3 regions of the Plantactinospora veratri genome follow, and region 3 is predicted to be linked to each of the others. Evidence: riboswitches for the same ligand, from Rfam matches in the RefSeq annotation. Region 3 holds a riboswitch; each other region holds the start of a gene.
The links. A riboswitch is a leader RNA that binds a small molecule or an ion and turns the genes downstream of it on or off. The one in region 3 is predicted to bind cyclic di-AMP.
Positions count from the first base shown of each region.

Region 1: linked by a shared signal. The riboswitch ahead of V1634_RS01340 (coiled-coil domain-containing protein) and the one ahead of V1634_RS05585 (coiled-coil domain-containing protein) in region 3 are both predicted to bind cyclic di-AMP.
Region 2: linked by a shared signal. The riboswitch ahead of V1634_RS09645 (coiled-coil domain-containing protein) and the one ahead of V1634_RS05585 (coiled-coil domain-containing protein) in region 3 are both predicted to bind cyclic di-AMP.

Region 1 covers NZ_JAZGQL010000001.1:302,725-307,689, forward strand. Annotated here, with positions in the region: gene V1634_RS01335 (glycoside hydrolase family 65 protein) at 1-945, shown strand, start outside; gene V1634_RS01340 (coiled-coil domain-containing protein) at 1,008-2,036, opposite strand; cyclic di-AMP (ydaO/yuaA leader) riboswitch at 2,040-2,170, opposite strand; gene V1634_RS01345 (cupin domain-containing protein) at 2,348-2,812, opposite strand; gene V1634_RS01350 (RrF2 family transcriptional regulator) at 2,923-3,399, shown strand; gene V1634_RS01355 (winged helix-turn-helix domain-containing protein) at 3,451-3,675, opposite strand; gene V1634_RS01360 (DivIVA domain-containing protein) at 4,017-4,322, shown strand; gene V1634_RS01365 (hypothetical protein) at 4,319-4,591, shown strand; gene V1634_RS01370 (saccharopine dehydrogenase family protein) at 4,608-4,965, opposite strand, start outside.
Region 2 covers NZ_JAZGQL010000006.1:47,604-52,568, reverse strand. Annotated here, with positions in the region: gene V1634_RS09655 (ABC transporter permease) at 1-165, shown strand, start outside; gene V1634_RS09650 (cation diffusion facilitator family transporter) at 249-1,163, shown strand; cyclic di-AMP (ydaO/yuaA leader) riboswitch at 1,411-1,538, shown strand; gene V1634_RS09645 (coiled-coil domain-containing protein) at 1,644-2,648, shown strand; gene V1634_RS09640 (cellulose-binding domain-containing protein) at 2,723-3,967, opposite strand; gene V1634_RS09635 (YnfA family protein) at 4,179-4,511, shown strand; gene V1634_RS09630 (carbohydrate-binding module family 20 domain-containing protein) at 4,750-4,965, shown strand, end outside.
Region 3 covers NZ_JAZGQL010000004.1:159,142-164,106, forward strand. Annotated here, with positions in the region: gene V1634_RS05575 (polysaccharide deacetylase family protein) at 60-797, opposite strand; gene V1634_RS05580 (SDR family oxidoreductase) at 1,014-2,042, shown strand; cyclic di-AMP (ydaO/yuaA leader) riboswitch at 2,298-2,431, shown strand; gene V1634_RS05585 (coiled-coil domain-containing protein) at 2,435-3,457, shown strand; gene V1634_RS05590 (O-acetyl-ADP-ribose deacetylase) at 3,555-4,070, shown strand; gene V1634_RS05595 (TrmH family RNA methyltransferase) at 4,073-4,965, opposite strand, start outside.

The DNA of each region.
Region 1 (4,965 bases), on a different contig from region 3:
TTCCACCTCGACGGGGTGACCGGGCCGGACGAGTACACGGCGGTGAAGAACGACAACGTCTACACCAACCTGATGGCCCAGCGGAACCTGCTGGCAGCCGCCGACGCCGCCGCCCGGCACGGCGAGGAGGCGTGGAAGCTGGGCGTCGACGACGAGGAGACCGCCGCCTGGCGGGACGCCGCGCACGACATGCACATACCGTACGACCCGGAGCTGGGCGTGCACCCGCAGGTGGAGGGCTTCACCCGCTTCCAGGAGTGGGACTTCGGGGGCACCCCGCCGGAGCAGTACCCGCTGCTGCTCAACTACCCCTACTTCGACCTGTACCGCAAACAGGTGATCAAGCAGGCCGACCTGGTGCTGGCGATGCACTGGCGCGGCGACGCGTTCAGCGACGAGGAGAAGGCGGCGAACTTCGCCTACTACGAGCGGCGTACGGTCCGCGACTCGTCCCTGTCGGCCTGCACCCAGGCGGTGCTGGCGGCCGAGACCGGGCACCTCGAACTCGCGCACGACTATCTGGGCGAGGCGGCCCTGATGGACCTGCACGACCTCAACCAGAACACCCGGGACGGCGTGCACGTCGCCTCCCTGGCCGGGGCGTGGATCGCCCTGGTGGCCGGGTTCGGCGGGATGCGCGACCACACCGCGACGCTCTCCTTCGCACCCCGGTTGCCGAGCCGGATCGACCGGCTGGAGTTCTCGCTCCGCTACCGGGGCGTGCACCTGCGGGTCGACGTACGGCCGCACGAGGCGACGTACGAGCTGCGCGACGGCGAGCCGGACGACGCCCTCGAGCTGCTGCACCACGGGGAGAAGGTCCGGATCACCTGCCTGGAGTCGGTGACCCGGCCGATCCCGCCGGCCCGCCCGACCGGTCCGCAGCCCGCCCAGCCGGCCGGCCGCGCCCCGGTCCGCCGCACCCCGGAGAGCGAACCCAGCTGACCGTCCCACCTCGACGGTCCACTCCGACAGGCCAGGGGTGGACCGGGGCGTGGCGGCTCGGCTCAGACCAGCGACAGGTGTACGTGGTTGGTGTGGTCGCTGGACGGGTCGCCGTGTGCGCCGCCGTACGACTTCCAGCCGATCGTCGGCAACCAGATCTGCCGGTACCAGATCACGTACAGCACCCCGAGCCGGTCGGCGTTGCGGACGAAGAACGCGGCGAGGTTGTTGCCGTACGTCCGGTCGGCGCCGGTGGCGGCACCCCGGAAGCCGCCCGCCTCGGCGGAGAAGTCGCAGGCCCGCCCCTTCGGGTGCTCGTACGGCCCACCGGAGCGGTAGCAGCCGGTGAAGCGGCCGAACCCGGCCCGGCGTGCCTCGGTGTAGGCGTGCAGGGTGCGTGGCGTGACGCAGCCCGTGGTGGTCGGGTCGGGCTGGCTGCACGACTGTGGTGGCCAGGAGCCGTCGGCGGCGCGCGGCGCGGGTCGGGCCACCGGTGAGCTGGCGCTGACGAAGCCTCCGGTGGAGGCGCCGCCGACCTGGGCCAGCGCCCGCTCGGCGGCCTGCTTCTGCCGCAGCATGATGGCGAGTTGGCGGCGTTCCTCGACCACCTCGGCGTCGAGGGCCTGCTTCGCTCGGGCGGCCCGCTCCCGGGCCTGGCTGAGTGCGCGCAGTACGTCGTTGTCCCGCAGGGCCACCGCCTCCAGGCCACGGGCGCGCTCCAGGAGTTCGTCGGCCGAGCCGCTGTGCAGCAGTACCAGCACCGGGCCGATCCGACCGGTCTGGTACGCCGTCCGGGCCACCTGTTCCACCCGGGGCCGCAACTGCGCGATCCGTTCCTCGACCCGGCGTAGCTCGGCGACGATCCTCGCCTGCCGGGCTTTCGCGTTGGCCAGCGCGTTCCTGGCCTGTAGGTAGCCTCGGCCGGTCGATTCGAGCACGTCCCGCAGGAGCGGGGTGTCGCCTTCGTCGCCGAGGACGGCGGGGCTGTTCGCCTCCGCGACGCCGGGCCGGAAAGCTGCCCCGGCGAGCGCGCCGAACGTGGCGAGCAGGGCCAGGGCCAGCGGAAACCGCCGACGTGTGGATCCCGTCATGCATGTCCCTCCGTCGCCCGCCTACCGAGTTAGCTGACGGGTTCGGGACGGAACAAGTCCCTACCGCGGTTGCGGACTCACCCCACCTACCTGGGTCCCCGGTTCACCCGAAGGTGATTCGGCGGCGGTCACGCCGGCGCGGAGGGGTGCGCCACCGGGCGAAACCGGGGTCAGCTTACCTGATCAACTAGGTCGAACAGGTGGATTTCGGAGCGACCCGGCGTGGAAGTTGTGCCGATCGTCGACTCCGGGCCGGGCGGCTACCTGCGGCCGCCCGGCCCGGTCCCGGCTGAGGTCAGCTCATGTCGTGGTCAGCCGCGCGCCGCCCACACCGGACTGTCCACGTAGTGGTTGTCGTAGCGGTCCTGGGTCTCGCCGACCTCCTGCCAGGTGGCTTCGCCCCGGTGCACCCGGTCGAGGAGCCGGTAGTAGTCGAACCGCGGCCTGCCGGGGGTGATCACGACGAGGAAGTCGGCGTCCTGACCGGCGGCGGGGGCGAAGGCGTGCGGGGTGTTCGGCGCAACGAAGAGCGTGTCTCCCTTGTGCAGGGTGTGCAGCGCGTCGCCGACGAGCATTTCGAGGGCGCCGTCGATAACGAAGAACAGCTCGCCGGAGCGGGTGTGCAGGTGCGGCGGGGCGCCGTCGGTGCCGCTCTTGAGCAGGGTGCGGTTGCTGGTCAGGGTGCCGCCAGTGTGCTCGGGGTCGAGTAGCAGGGTGATCACGCTGGTCGGGTCGCTCTCCAGAACCTCGGCTTCGGCTGCGCGTACCAGGGTCATTGTCGGCTCCTTCGTCGTCCGCTGATTCCTGGACATTACGAGTCCAGGATCAGGTCGCGCTAGCGATCATGACCGGCGTCACAAGTTCTGGACATGTAGAGTCCAGGACTATGCGGATGAGCCAGGGCGTCGAATGGGCCCTCCACACGTGCCTCAACCTGAGCTGGCTGGACGACCCGGTGCCGACCGGTACGCTCGCGGCGTTCTACGAGCTGCCGCCGGCCTACCTGAACAAGCAGCTCCAGGCCCTGGTCCGGGCCGGGATCCTGGTCTCGACCTCGGGGCCGCGCGGGGGCTTCCGGCTGGCCCGGGCCCCGGAGGCGGTCTCCCTGCTGGACATCGTCGCCGCGATCGAGGGCCCGGAGGAGCTGTTCCGGTGCGACGAGATCCTCCGCAAGGGGCCGGGGGAGCATGCCGGCGTCGACTATCGACAGTCCTGCGCGTTCGCCCAGGCAATGCGTGGCGCCGAGCTGGCCTGGCGACGGGAGCTGGCCGGCAAGAGCGTGGCGGACGTCCGGGCCGACGTCGAGCACGGGCACCCCGAGGCCCCGGCCAACACCCGGACCAGGATCGCGGAACTGCGCTAGCGCGGTCTTCGGTCACTTATGCGGGCGCCACGACGTGCGGTGGGCGAGCGGTTACGTCCCCGGTTCCCGTACGTACACGCCCTTGCCCTGATGGCCGACGATCAGCCCGGCCTCCCGCAACACCAGCATCGCGTTCCGGACGGCGGTGTTGCTGGCGTTGTACTGGGCGCGCAGTTCGGACACCGATGGCAGCTTGTCGCCGGGCTTGAGTTCACCGGAGGCGATCTTCGCTCTGATGTCGGCGACGATCCGGGTGTAGATGGGCTCGATCGGCATGGTGGAAAGCTCTCTGCTTGGCGGCCCACCAATTCGATCACGTCGCGATCCCCGGCATCAAGCACATGGTGCTTCTAGTGTTGACTGTGCGTACATTGTCCTCTAAGTTTTGCCTCTGGGAGACCTGCTTGGCGGCGGTGTCATCCCACGAACGAGGAAACCCGGACTCCTGGACGGGGGGCCACGGCGCTCCTCCCGGTCCGCAGCGCGAGAAAGGGCGGTGGACTACCCCGTTGCCGTACCGCCGATCGGGCTGCGGTGGCGGGGCGGAATGGGTCGGCCGGACCCGAGACGGCCGACCCATTCTTTCCAGGGAAAATCCCAGCAGAAGGGACTACGACGTGCGGCATCTGCTCCGGCGCATCCTGACCAGACCGAGAGCGTCCACCCGGTTGTACTCGGTGGTCGGCGGACACCGCTCCGCGTCGTACCCGCCGATGCGGCCCTGGCAGGTGCGGAGCCGGCGGTTCCGGATCACCTGGCGTGGCCTGGACCCCGACGAGGTGGTCACCTTCCTCGACCGGGTCGCCGACGAGATCGGCGGCCTCCAGGCCGAACTGGCCCGCAGCCGGCAGGAGACGGCCCGGATCAAGGACGCGCTCCGGCGCTGGCAGTCGGCCCAGGCGCGACAGCCGTTGGCCCGATGATGGCCGTCGAACTGCACCGGTACGTCATCCACCTGCCGATCCTCACGACCGACCTGCTCCGGGCCCGCGTCCTGGCCCGGACCGCCGCCCGGGCGCTGACCTTCCTCTGCGTCGACGCACAGGAGACCACCGTGTCGGAGGAGCAGCACCAGGACGTACGTCATCGGGTGTTCTGCCCCCGGCGGCTGCCCGACGGCCGACGCTGTGGCCTGCGGATCGACCACGACGTTCCGTGTACCGGGCGGCGGTTGCGGCGGCGTTCGATATGACGGCGACGGTCGCCGGTCAGCCGCGTGCGTCGAGCGGAACGTGCAGCTCCAGGTGCGCGGAGAGGGCGCGAAGGAAGTCCGGGGCGTCGAAGACGGCGCCCGCGGAGGCGACGCCGGTGGTCCTGGTCCGGCCGGTGAGGATGCGGTCGACGGCCTCCACCGCGAGCGGGGCGCTGATCGCGTAGATGTCCTGGCCAGCGGCGACCACCCGGCGTTCCGTGCCGCCGGAGCGGACGAGGACGTCGACGACGAAGGTCTGCGCGGAGCGGCCGCGCTCGTCGACGGCGGTCGGTGCCGAGGCGCCCGGCGCGGCCAGCTCCCTCGCCGCCGTGGCGGTCATGTAGGTGCGCACCTCCGGTACGGCCAGGTGGCTG
Region 2 (4,965 bases), on a different contig from region 3:
CTGGGGTTGATCAGCGGGTACGGGCACGGGCTGCCGGCCGTACCCGTCGGGCAGCTCGCCCTCTGCGCCGCGCTGGCCGCCTCGGCGGCGGTGCTGGCCAGCCTCCCGCCGGCCCGGCGGGCCGCCCGGGCGCCGATCGCGGCCACCCTCGGCGACGAGGGATAGCCGGTCCGGTCGTTTTCCGGCTGCGACGACGTCACCGGCCGGCAGTATCGACAGCGGGGGCGACCGGGGCGGAAGGAGGGGCGTTGGGGGCCGGGCACGACCACGGGGGGCGGTTGACCTGGGCGGCGGAGCGGCACCGGGGACGGCTCTGGGCGGCCTTCGGGCTGCTCGCCGTCCTGATGGTGGTCGAGACGGTCGGCGCGCTGGTCACCGGCTCGCTGGCGCTGCTCTCCGACGCCGGGCACATGTTCACCGACGTGCTCGGGATCGGGATGGCGCTGGCCGCGATCACGGCGGCCCGGCGGGCGGTCGGTGACCCGCAGCGGACCTTCGGCCTCTACCGCCTCGAGGTGCTGGCGGCGCTGGCCAACGCGGTACTGCTGTTCGGGGTGGCGCTCTACGTGCTGGTCGAGGCGGTACGCCGGTTCGACGACCCGCCCCGGGTGGCGGCCGGCCCGATGCTGGTGGTGGCCACCCTCGGCCTGCTGGCCAACGCCGCCGCCTTCGGCCTGCTCCGGGCCGGGGCGCGGGAGAGCATCAACCTGCGCGGCGCCTATCTGGAGGTGCTCGGGGACCTGCTCAACTCGGTGGGGGTGATCGTCGCCGCCGTGGTGATCATCGTCACCGGCTGGCGCTGGGCCGATCCGATCGTGGCGCTGGCGGTCGGGCTGTTCATCCTGCCCCGCACCTGGCGGCTCGGCCGCAGCGCCGTACGGATCCTGGTGCAGGCCGCGCCCGAGCACCTCGACGTGGCGGCCGTACGCACCCGGCTGGCCGGGGTGCCGGGCGTCTGCGACGTACACGACCTGCACGTCTGGACCCTCACCTCCGGGATGGAGGTGGCCTCGGCGCACCTGAGGCTGGAGCGCGACGCGGAGGTCGGTACCGTACTCGCCGCGGCCCGGTCGGCGCTGCGCGAGGACTTCCACATCTCGCACGCCACGCTCCAGGTCGAGCCGAACACCGCACCGGGGGGCTGCGGCCCCACCGACTGGTGACCGGTAGCGACGTCGCGTCACGCATGGTCAGCCCGAGACCTTCGCCTCCGGCGTCCGCCGGCCGTCGAGACTCACCGATAGTTAGCGGCATCTTAAGTTTCCGGGTAGCGCTGAACATTTTTGTCCGGATACATCCGCCCAACTAGGAAAATCGCGAATCTAACTCCGGCAACGCCACGTATCCCCGGACGGCGACTGCCGGTAAGCTCGGCTCCGGTCTCCGCCGGGCGGCGCCCTCCGGCGCCTGCGGGGACCGTCGCCTAATCGCACGCGCGAGCCGGGGAACCACGTACCAGGGGTGTATCCGCGCCAGCGGTAGGGATCTTCCGTCCCGAACCCGTCAGCTAACCCGGTCGGCGGCTGACGGAAGGACATTGTCATATGCCGTTCCTGGCACCCACCCGACAGGCTCCGGCGTCCGCGCGGAGTGCCACGAGACCGCACCGGAAGGCCGCGACCACCGCGGCCGTCGCCCTGGGCATGGTCCTCGCGGCACTCGGCGGCGCACCCGCGCAAGCGGCACCGGAGTACGCGACCCCCGGGGCGCTGGCCGCGGCACCCGGCGGCGACGACATCGACGGAGGCACGGACAGCCTGCGCGAGCAGCTCCAGGCCGCCAGCAAGGGCTATCTGGCCGCCAAGACCAAGCTGGACAACTCCGTCAAGCGGCAGAAGGAACTGACCCGGCAGCTCGCCACGCTGCGTACCGAGGTGACGACCCGGAGCGAACGGGTCTCCGAGATGGCCGGCATGGCATACCGGACCGGTCGGCTCGGGCAGGTCTCCGCGCTGCTCAACAGCGGATCTCCGACCAGCCTGGTGGACCGGGCCGCCGCACTCGACACGATCTCGGCGAACGAGAGCCGGGAGCTGCGCGGGTTGCGGGAGAGCCTGGACAAGGAGACCCAGGCCAAGGCGGCGCTCGACAAGGAGATCGGCGAGCAGCGCAAGCAGGTCGAGGTGATGGAGACCCGCAAGAAGCAGGCCGAACGGGCGCTCGCGGCGGCGAACAACAGCGGCGGCGCCGGATCGGGAGTCAGCGGCAGCGGGGGCGGGTCGGCACGACCGGCACCCCGTAACGCCGACGGCTCCTTCCCCGACGAGTCGTGCAGTCTCGACGACCCGACCACCAGCGGCTGCATCACCGCGCGCACCCTGCACGCGCTGAAGCAGGCCCAGGCGGCCGGCTTCACCCGGTTCGTCTCCTGCTTCCGCAGCGGCGGCAGCGGCGAGCACCCGAAGGGTCAGGCGTGCGACTTCGCCGCCCAGAAGAACGGGTTCGGCGGAGTGGCGACCGGCGGCGACCGGACGTACGGCAACAACCTGGCGGCGTACTTCGTGCGCAACGCCGATCGACTGGGTGTGCTGTACGTGATCTGGTTCAAGCAGATCTGGCTGCCGAGCAGCGGTTGGAAGACGTACAACGGGGGCAACGGTGACCCGTCCAGCGACCACACCAACCACGTGCACCTGTCGATGAACTGATCCACCGCGCCGCGCACCATCGTGAACCGCCGGCACCGCCCGCCACCCCTGGGCAGTGCCGGCGGTTCTCGCTTTCAGCAGCCGATCCGGGTCGAGCCGAGCGCCACGTCGTCGAACCAGAGCGTGTCCGCGCCCTCGCCGTAGCTCTCCCAGCCCAGCCGCAGGTCGGTCAGGTTGGGCCGCCAGTTCGCCCGGTTGTACCACTGCCCGTCGACGTCGTGCGTCGGCGTACCGTCGGCGGTCAGCCCGGTCACCGCGGTCCCGTTGACCCAGGTGGAGAGCCGACCCTGCGCGCCGTCCACCATGAACTCCAGGCAGGTCCACTGGTTGACCGGCAGCGGCGCGCTGAGCGCGACGCCGTTCGGGCTCTGCTCCGGCAGGGTGGCGTCGTCGGAGGCGCGGTTCCATTGCAGCGCCCGGTTCTGCCCGCCCATCCGCAGGTCACGGTTGCCGTCGGCCGCGTCCCGCATGGCCAGGAAGGTCACGTGCGAGGTCGGCAGCGCGGTGGTGTGCCGGACCCAGAGCCGGGCGTAGCGCACCGCCCCGACGCTACCCAGGTTCCGGGTGGAGCTGACGAAGACGTGGTTGCAGTAGCCGACGGCACCGTTGATGCGTACCGACCGGGTGCCCTGGTGTGCGACCGAGGTGTCGATACTGGCGGTGCCGCTGCCCGAGCAGTCCGGGTAGCTGACGGCCCAGTCGCCGGAGGGCGCGGTGCCGGTCTGGTTCTCGAAACCGTCGCAGAGCACCGCGCCGCCGCAGCCGCCGCTCGGCGGCGGGGTGGTCGGCGGTACGGTCGGCGGCGGCGTCACCGTCGGCGGGACGCTGGTTGGCGGAGTTGTCGGCGGCCTGGTCGTCGGCGGCGCCGTGCTGGGTGGAGTGGTCGGTTCGGCGCCGTTGCACGCTTCGCCGTTCAGGGTGAATCCGGTCGGTGCCGCCGAGCTGGCGGAATAGCTGCCCTGGACGCCGAATTCGGCGGAGCCGCCGGCCGGCAGCGACCCGTTCCAGGCCACGTTCCGGGCGGTGACGGTCGCGCCGGACTGGCTGACCTCGGCGTTCCAACTGCTGGTGATCCGCTGGTCACCACCGTAGGTCCAGGTCACGGTCCACCCGTTGACCGGGGTGTCCCCGGCGGTCACCCGGATGGCGGCGGTGAAGCCTCCGGTCCACTGGTTGGCCGTGTAGTCGACCAGGCAGCCGGCGGCGGCCTGCGCGGTCGGCGTCAATCCGGTGCCGAGTACGGCGACGCTGCTCGCGGCGATCGCGGTCACCGTGGCCAGGGCCAGGGAGACGCGACGGTACGGTGCGGAGATCCGCATGGGAGTTCCTCTCGGACGACTGCCGGCCCGTCGCCGCCCCTGGGCGCGTGCCGGCAGTGCTGTTACGACAACGAGTGACCGACTCCCGAGATCACCTGTCCAAGCACGACACCGGCCAGCCCGTACCGGTCGCGTGATGGCGCCGACCAAGCTTAGAGACAGCCATCGATGCAAGCAACCGAGCCGGCCGCCGGCCAGCGAGAATGACGGGATGACGATCGCCCGCTCGCTGCTGCTGTTCCTGCTCGCCGCCGTCGCCGAGATCGGCGGCGCCTGGCTGGTCTGGCAGGGCGTACGCGAGAACCGGGGCCTGCTCTTCGTCGCCGCCGGCATGCTGGCGCTGGCCGGGTACGGCTTCGTCGCGGCGTTCCAGCCCGATCCGCACTTCGGCCGGGTACTCGCCGCGTACGGCGGTGTCTTCGTGGCCGGCTCGCTCGGCTGGGCCGTACTGGTCGACCGGTTCCGTCCGGACCGCTACGACCTGGCCGGCGCCGCCATCTGCCTGGTCGGCGTCGCCGTCATCATGTACGCCCCGCGCGGATGAAAGTTGTGCAAGGAACGGACGAGGAGCCACTCCCACCGGACCTGCGACGACGGTTCCGAACCTCCGTCGAAGGGCGGCGATCTCTGCAAACCAAATCTGAATTAAATCTGGCAAATCCCCTCAGATATCCATCCTCGACCGTGCTTTACGGCTTCGGAATCCGGTGATAGCTTCCCGGCAACATTTGCAAGAACTTGCAGGCCCGCGTCCCCGCTCTCCTCGCGCACGGGAGGTTCCGATGCGTACCCGACGACTTCCGACCGCCGCCGTCCGAAGAGGCGCCGCCCTCGTCCTGACCGGGGTGCTCGCCGCCGCGCTGGCGGCGGGCCTCGCCGACCGGCGGGCCGAGCGGGCCACCGCCAGCCCGGCCAGCCCGGGCGCCAAGGACGTGATCGTGCACCTGTTCCAGTGGCCGTGGGCCTCGATCGCCAACGAGTGCACCACCGTGCTCGGC
Region 3 (4,965 bases):
CGGCGGGCGCGGGTACCGCGGGCGACCGACCCGGGCGGCGCAGGCGGCGGGCCGGCGGATCAGCCGTGTTCGCCGAGCGGCCCGACCCGCCAACCCCGGCGAAGGCACTCCTCGAGCAGGTGGGGCAGGGCGGCGAGGCTGGCCCGCCAGGACCCCGGCGCGGAGGTGCAGTCGGAGTCGTGCAGCAGTACCGTGCCGCCGCCGGCCAACCCGTCGCGCAGCGTGTCGAGTACCGAGGAGGGGGTCGCCGACCGGGTCCAGTCCCGCCCCCAGCAGGTCCAGAGCACCGGGGTCAGGTCCAGCCGGCGCGCGGCGATCAGGGCGGCGGCGCTGAGCACCCCGTACGGCGGGCGGAAGAACCGGGGTACCCGCCCGGTCACCGCTCCGACCAGCTCGCGGGTCCGGGCCAGGTCGCGATAGGTGGCGTGCGGGCCCCGGAGGAGCAGATTCCGGTGTGCCCAGCCGTGCACCGCCACCTCGTGCCCGGCGGCGACGAGATCCAGCCCGAGTTCCGGTGCGCGGGCCAGCATCGACCCCAGCAGGAAGAAGGTCGCCCGGGTCCGGTGCGCGGCGAGGGTCTCGACGAAGAGCGGGGTGGAGGCCGGGTCGGGGCCGTCGTCGAAGGTGAGCGCGACGTGCCCCGGCGAGCCGCGTCCGCTCAGCCGGGGAAAGAACCGCAGCCGTACCCCGGGCAGCACCGTCACGGCCGGCACCACCTGGGCGGCCAACACGGCCGGCACCACCTGGGCGGCCAACGCGGCACCGACGGCCGTCGCCGGTACCGCGCGTCCGCGCACTCGTTCCTCCGCCCGCCGCACCATTCGCTCCGCCCGCCGCACCGTCGCGGACGCGGTTACCCGCCCGGCCGGGGTTCATCCTCACCCGGACGGGTGCCCGGGCCGGTCACTCCGGTTGCCACGTGGCGGCCTGCTCCGGAAGCGTCCCGGCGTTTGCCGGGGCGTCGGCCGGGTAGCCGGCGCGGGCGACCGGGGAGGTTCGGGACGGGGGAGCGGATGCGGGGGCGACCTGCGGCGCGGGTAGCGGTGATCACCGGAGCGAGTGCCGGGGTGGGTCGCGCCACGGCCCGGCTGCTGGCCCGCCGGGAGATGCGGCTCGCCCTGCTGGCCCGGGGCGGTACCGGTCTTCGCGGCGCGGCCGAGGACGTCCGGGCGGCCGGGGGCGTGGCGCTGCCGATCGAGACCGACGTGGCGGACCACCACCAGGTGGAGGCGGCGGCGGACCGGGCGACCAGCGAACTCGGGCCGATCGACCTCTGGGTCAACAACGCCATCGTCTCGGTGTTCGCGCCCTTCAAGGAGATCGGACCGGAGGAGTTCCGGCGGGTGACCGAGGTCTGCTATCTCGGGTACGTCCACGGCACCCGGGCCGCCCTCGACCGGATGCTGCCGCGCGGGAGCGGCACGATCGTGCAGGTCGGGTCGGCACTGGCCTACCGGTCGATCCCGCTCCAGTCCGCGTACTGCGGCGCGAAGCACGCCATCGCGGGCTTCACCGAGTCGCTGCGCTGCGAACTGCTGCACGACCGGAGTCCGGTCCGGCTCACCATGGTGCACCTGCCGGCGCTGAACACCCCGCAGTTCGACTGGGTACTGTCCCGGCTGCGCAACCGCGCCCAGCCGGTGCCACCGATCTACCAGCCCGAACTCGCGGCCCGGGCCATCGTGCACGCGGCCGACCGGCCGGGCCGGCGGGAGTACTGGGTCGGTGCCTCGACGGTCGGCACCATCCTCGGCAACCGGCTGGTGCCCGGGCTGCTCGACCGGTATCTGGCCCGGACGGGATACTCCGGCCAGCAGACGGAGCAGCCGGCCGAGCGGGGTCGACCGGCCAACCTGTGGCACCCGGTCGACGACGGCACCGGGGTGGACCCGGGCGCGCACGGCTCGTTCGACACGCCGTATCGCACACGGAGTCCGCAACTCTGGCTGTCCCAGCACCGGGGCGCGGTGACGGCGGGTCTGCTCTCGGCCGGTACGGTGGCCGGTGTGCTGTTCGGCACAACGCCTTGGCGCCGACGGTGACCGGAGAATCACGCCACCGACCAACCTGGACACGTTTCCGCACGTCAGACGGCTGACAACGCGCTTGGTAAATAGCCGACAGCAGCTAGTCGATAATGGTGGACAAAGCATGACCTTCGATGCGTCTGACGCGCCGTGATTACTGATAGTCGTTGCCTGGCAACGCTTTTGCCTGCGAACGGGTCTTGCCATTCGGGAAGTGAAACCGGGTATGCTGTCTGCCGTTCATAGCCGCCGGATACCGAGTGGTGCCGGCGCTGATCGCCGCCTAATCGCCACACGGCGAGCCGGGGACCCACGTACCCCTGGGGTGAATCCGCGCGAGCGGTAGGGACCACTTCCATCCCGAACCCGTCAGCTAACCCGGTCGGCGGCCGACGGAAGGGATACATGTGAGGGCACCCCTACGCCGAAGGCTGGCGACTGCCCTGGCACTGCTCACCGCCGCAGCTCTGGTCGTGGTCCCGTCGGAGGCGTCGGCGGCACCCGCGCCGAAACCGGCCCCCCAGGAGGAGGCCGACTCGCCGGTGCTCGGAGACGTGCTCGCCAGCGCCGGCAAGCGGCTCGCCGAGGCGAAGGCCGAACGCACCAAGTCCCAGCGGCGGCAGCAGCAGCTCGGCAACCAGTTGAAGCAGGCGGAGGCCAGGCTGGCGGCGCTCACGCCGGAGGCGAGCCAGATCGCGGCCGAGTCCTACCGCAGCGGCAAGCTCAGCGCCATCTCGATGCTGCTGACCAACAACTCGTCCGACTCCTCGTCGAACTCGTTCATCGAGCGGGCCTCGGCGCTCAACGAGCTGAACCTGTTCAACAACAGCAAGCTCCGGGCGCTCAACCAGGCGCGCAACGAGGTCGGCGCGGCCAAGAAGGCGATCGACGAGGAGGTCGCCAAGCAGGCCGCGCAAGAGAAGATCATCAAGAAGCAGCAGTCGGACGCGAAGAAGGCGCTCGCCCTGGTGGGCGGCAACTCGCGCCCCGACAAGGGGCTGGTGGCGGCCACCTCGCCGGTCGCCCGGCCGGGGCCGGGGATGGCGGACGGCTTCCCCGGGCTGCCGTGCAACAAGAAGGACCCGACCACCAGCGGCTGCATCACCGCCCGGACGCTCCACATGTACAACGAGGTGCGCCGGGCGGGCTTCAAGAGGTTCGTCGGCTGCTTCCGGCCCGGTGGGCCGTTCGAGCATCCGAAGGGCCGCGCATGTGACTGGTCGCTGCGCAACTCCGGGTTCAGCCGGGCCGCCAACGACGACCAGATGAAGTACGGCAACGACCTGGCCGCGTTCCTGATCCGCAACGCGGACCGGCTCGGCATCCTCTACGTGATCTGGTACAAGGAGATCTGGTTCCCGGACGAGGGCTGGAGTTCCTACAGCGGTCCGAGTGACCACACCGACCACGTGCACGTCTCGATGCTGTAGCCCGAGCCAACGCCACCGCCCCGTCACCTGTCCGCTCAGGTGGCGGGGCGGTGGCATTGTGCGGACAGGTCGCGGCGCCGACTGGCATCATCGGCGGGTGGCCAGCATCGAAGTCGTCCTGGGCGACATCACCCGGGAGCACGCGGACGCGATCGTCACCGCCGCCAACGAGTCGCTGCTGGGCGGCGGCGGTGTGGACGGTGCCATCCATCGGGCGGCCGGTCCCCGGCTGGCCGAGGCGGGCGGGGCGATCGCCCCCTGCCCACCCGGCGAGGCGGTGGCGACCCCGGCGTTCGACCTCGACCCGCCGGTCCGGCATGTCATCCACACCGTCGGCCCGGTCTGGGAGGGCGGCGAGTACGGCGAAGCCGAGGTGCTGGCCTCCTGCTACCGCCGCTGCCTGGCGGTCGCCGACGAGGTGGGCGCGCGCAGCCTGGCCTTCCCGGCCATCGCCACCGGGGTCTACGGGTTCCCGGCCGACCGGGCGGCGCGGATAGCGGTGCGGACGCTCCGCTCCACACCGTCGGCGGTCGAGTCGATCCGACTGGTCGCCTTCGACGAGAAGACCCGGGGCCTGATCCAGGCGGCCCTCGACGGCACCGATCCCGCCTGATCTCAGTACGACTCCAGTTCCGCCGGGGTGACCAGTTCGGCGTCCGGGGAGTCGACCAGGGCGAGCGCGCTGTCGTAGCGGGGGCGCTGCCGGGGTGCCGGGCCGGGGCGTCCGGGCGTACGGGTACCGAGCTGCCGGGCGACCTCGGCGAGCACGATCGCCGCGACCAGCCGGTACCGGTACGGCACGTTCGCCGCCGGCACCTCCAGCCGGGCGAACTCCACCCTCGGGCCGAGCCGTCGCCACTGTTCGGGCAGCCCGGTCGCCTGCTCGTCCGGAATCACCAGCAGGGTCTCCGGGCCGCCCGTCAGGTCGACCCGGTGCAGCGCCGGACCGGTGACGTGCAGCCCGGCGACCACCACCCGTCGGGCCGGCAACGGCGGCTGCGCCGGCAGCGGTACCACCCGCAGCGGGTTGCGGGCGCTGCGGGCGGCGGCCCGGGCCTCGGTGCGTACCGGGCGGGGCGTGCCCCACCACACCCTCGCCCGGTCGTCCAGCCCCACCGTCTGCCAGCCGAACGCGGCGGCCGAGCGCAGCGTGCTGCCCGCCTCGACGTGGTCGCCGGGCCCGACCAGCAGTACCGCCGGACGCCGCGACCCGGGACGAGCGCCCCGGACGGTACGCCGGCCGGACGCCGCCAGCAGGTAGTGCAGGGCCACCGCGGCCGCCGAGGCGACGTTCAGGGTGTTCACCCCGCGACCGGCCATCGGGATCTGTACGCACCGTGCGGCCGCCCGCAGCACGTCCGGCCGTACGCCGAGCCGTTCGTTGCCGAGGACGACCGACGGCCGCCCGGCCGGCGGCGCGATACCGAACACGGAGGTCGCGCCGGGCGCGTTCTCGACGGCGACGATCGGGGTCGGTGCCGCCAGCAGTTCACTGCTGCTGATCATGT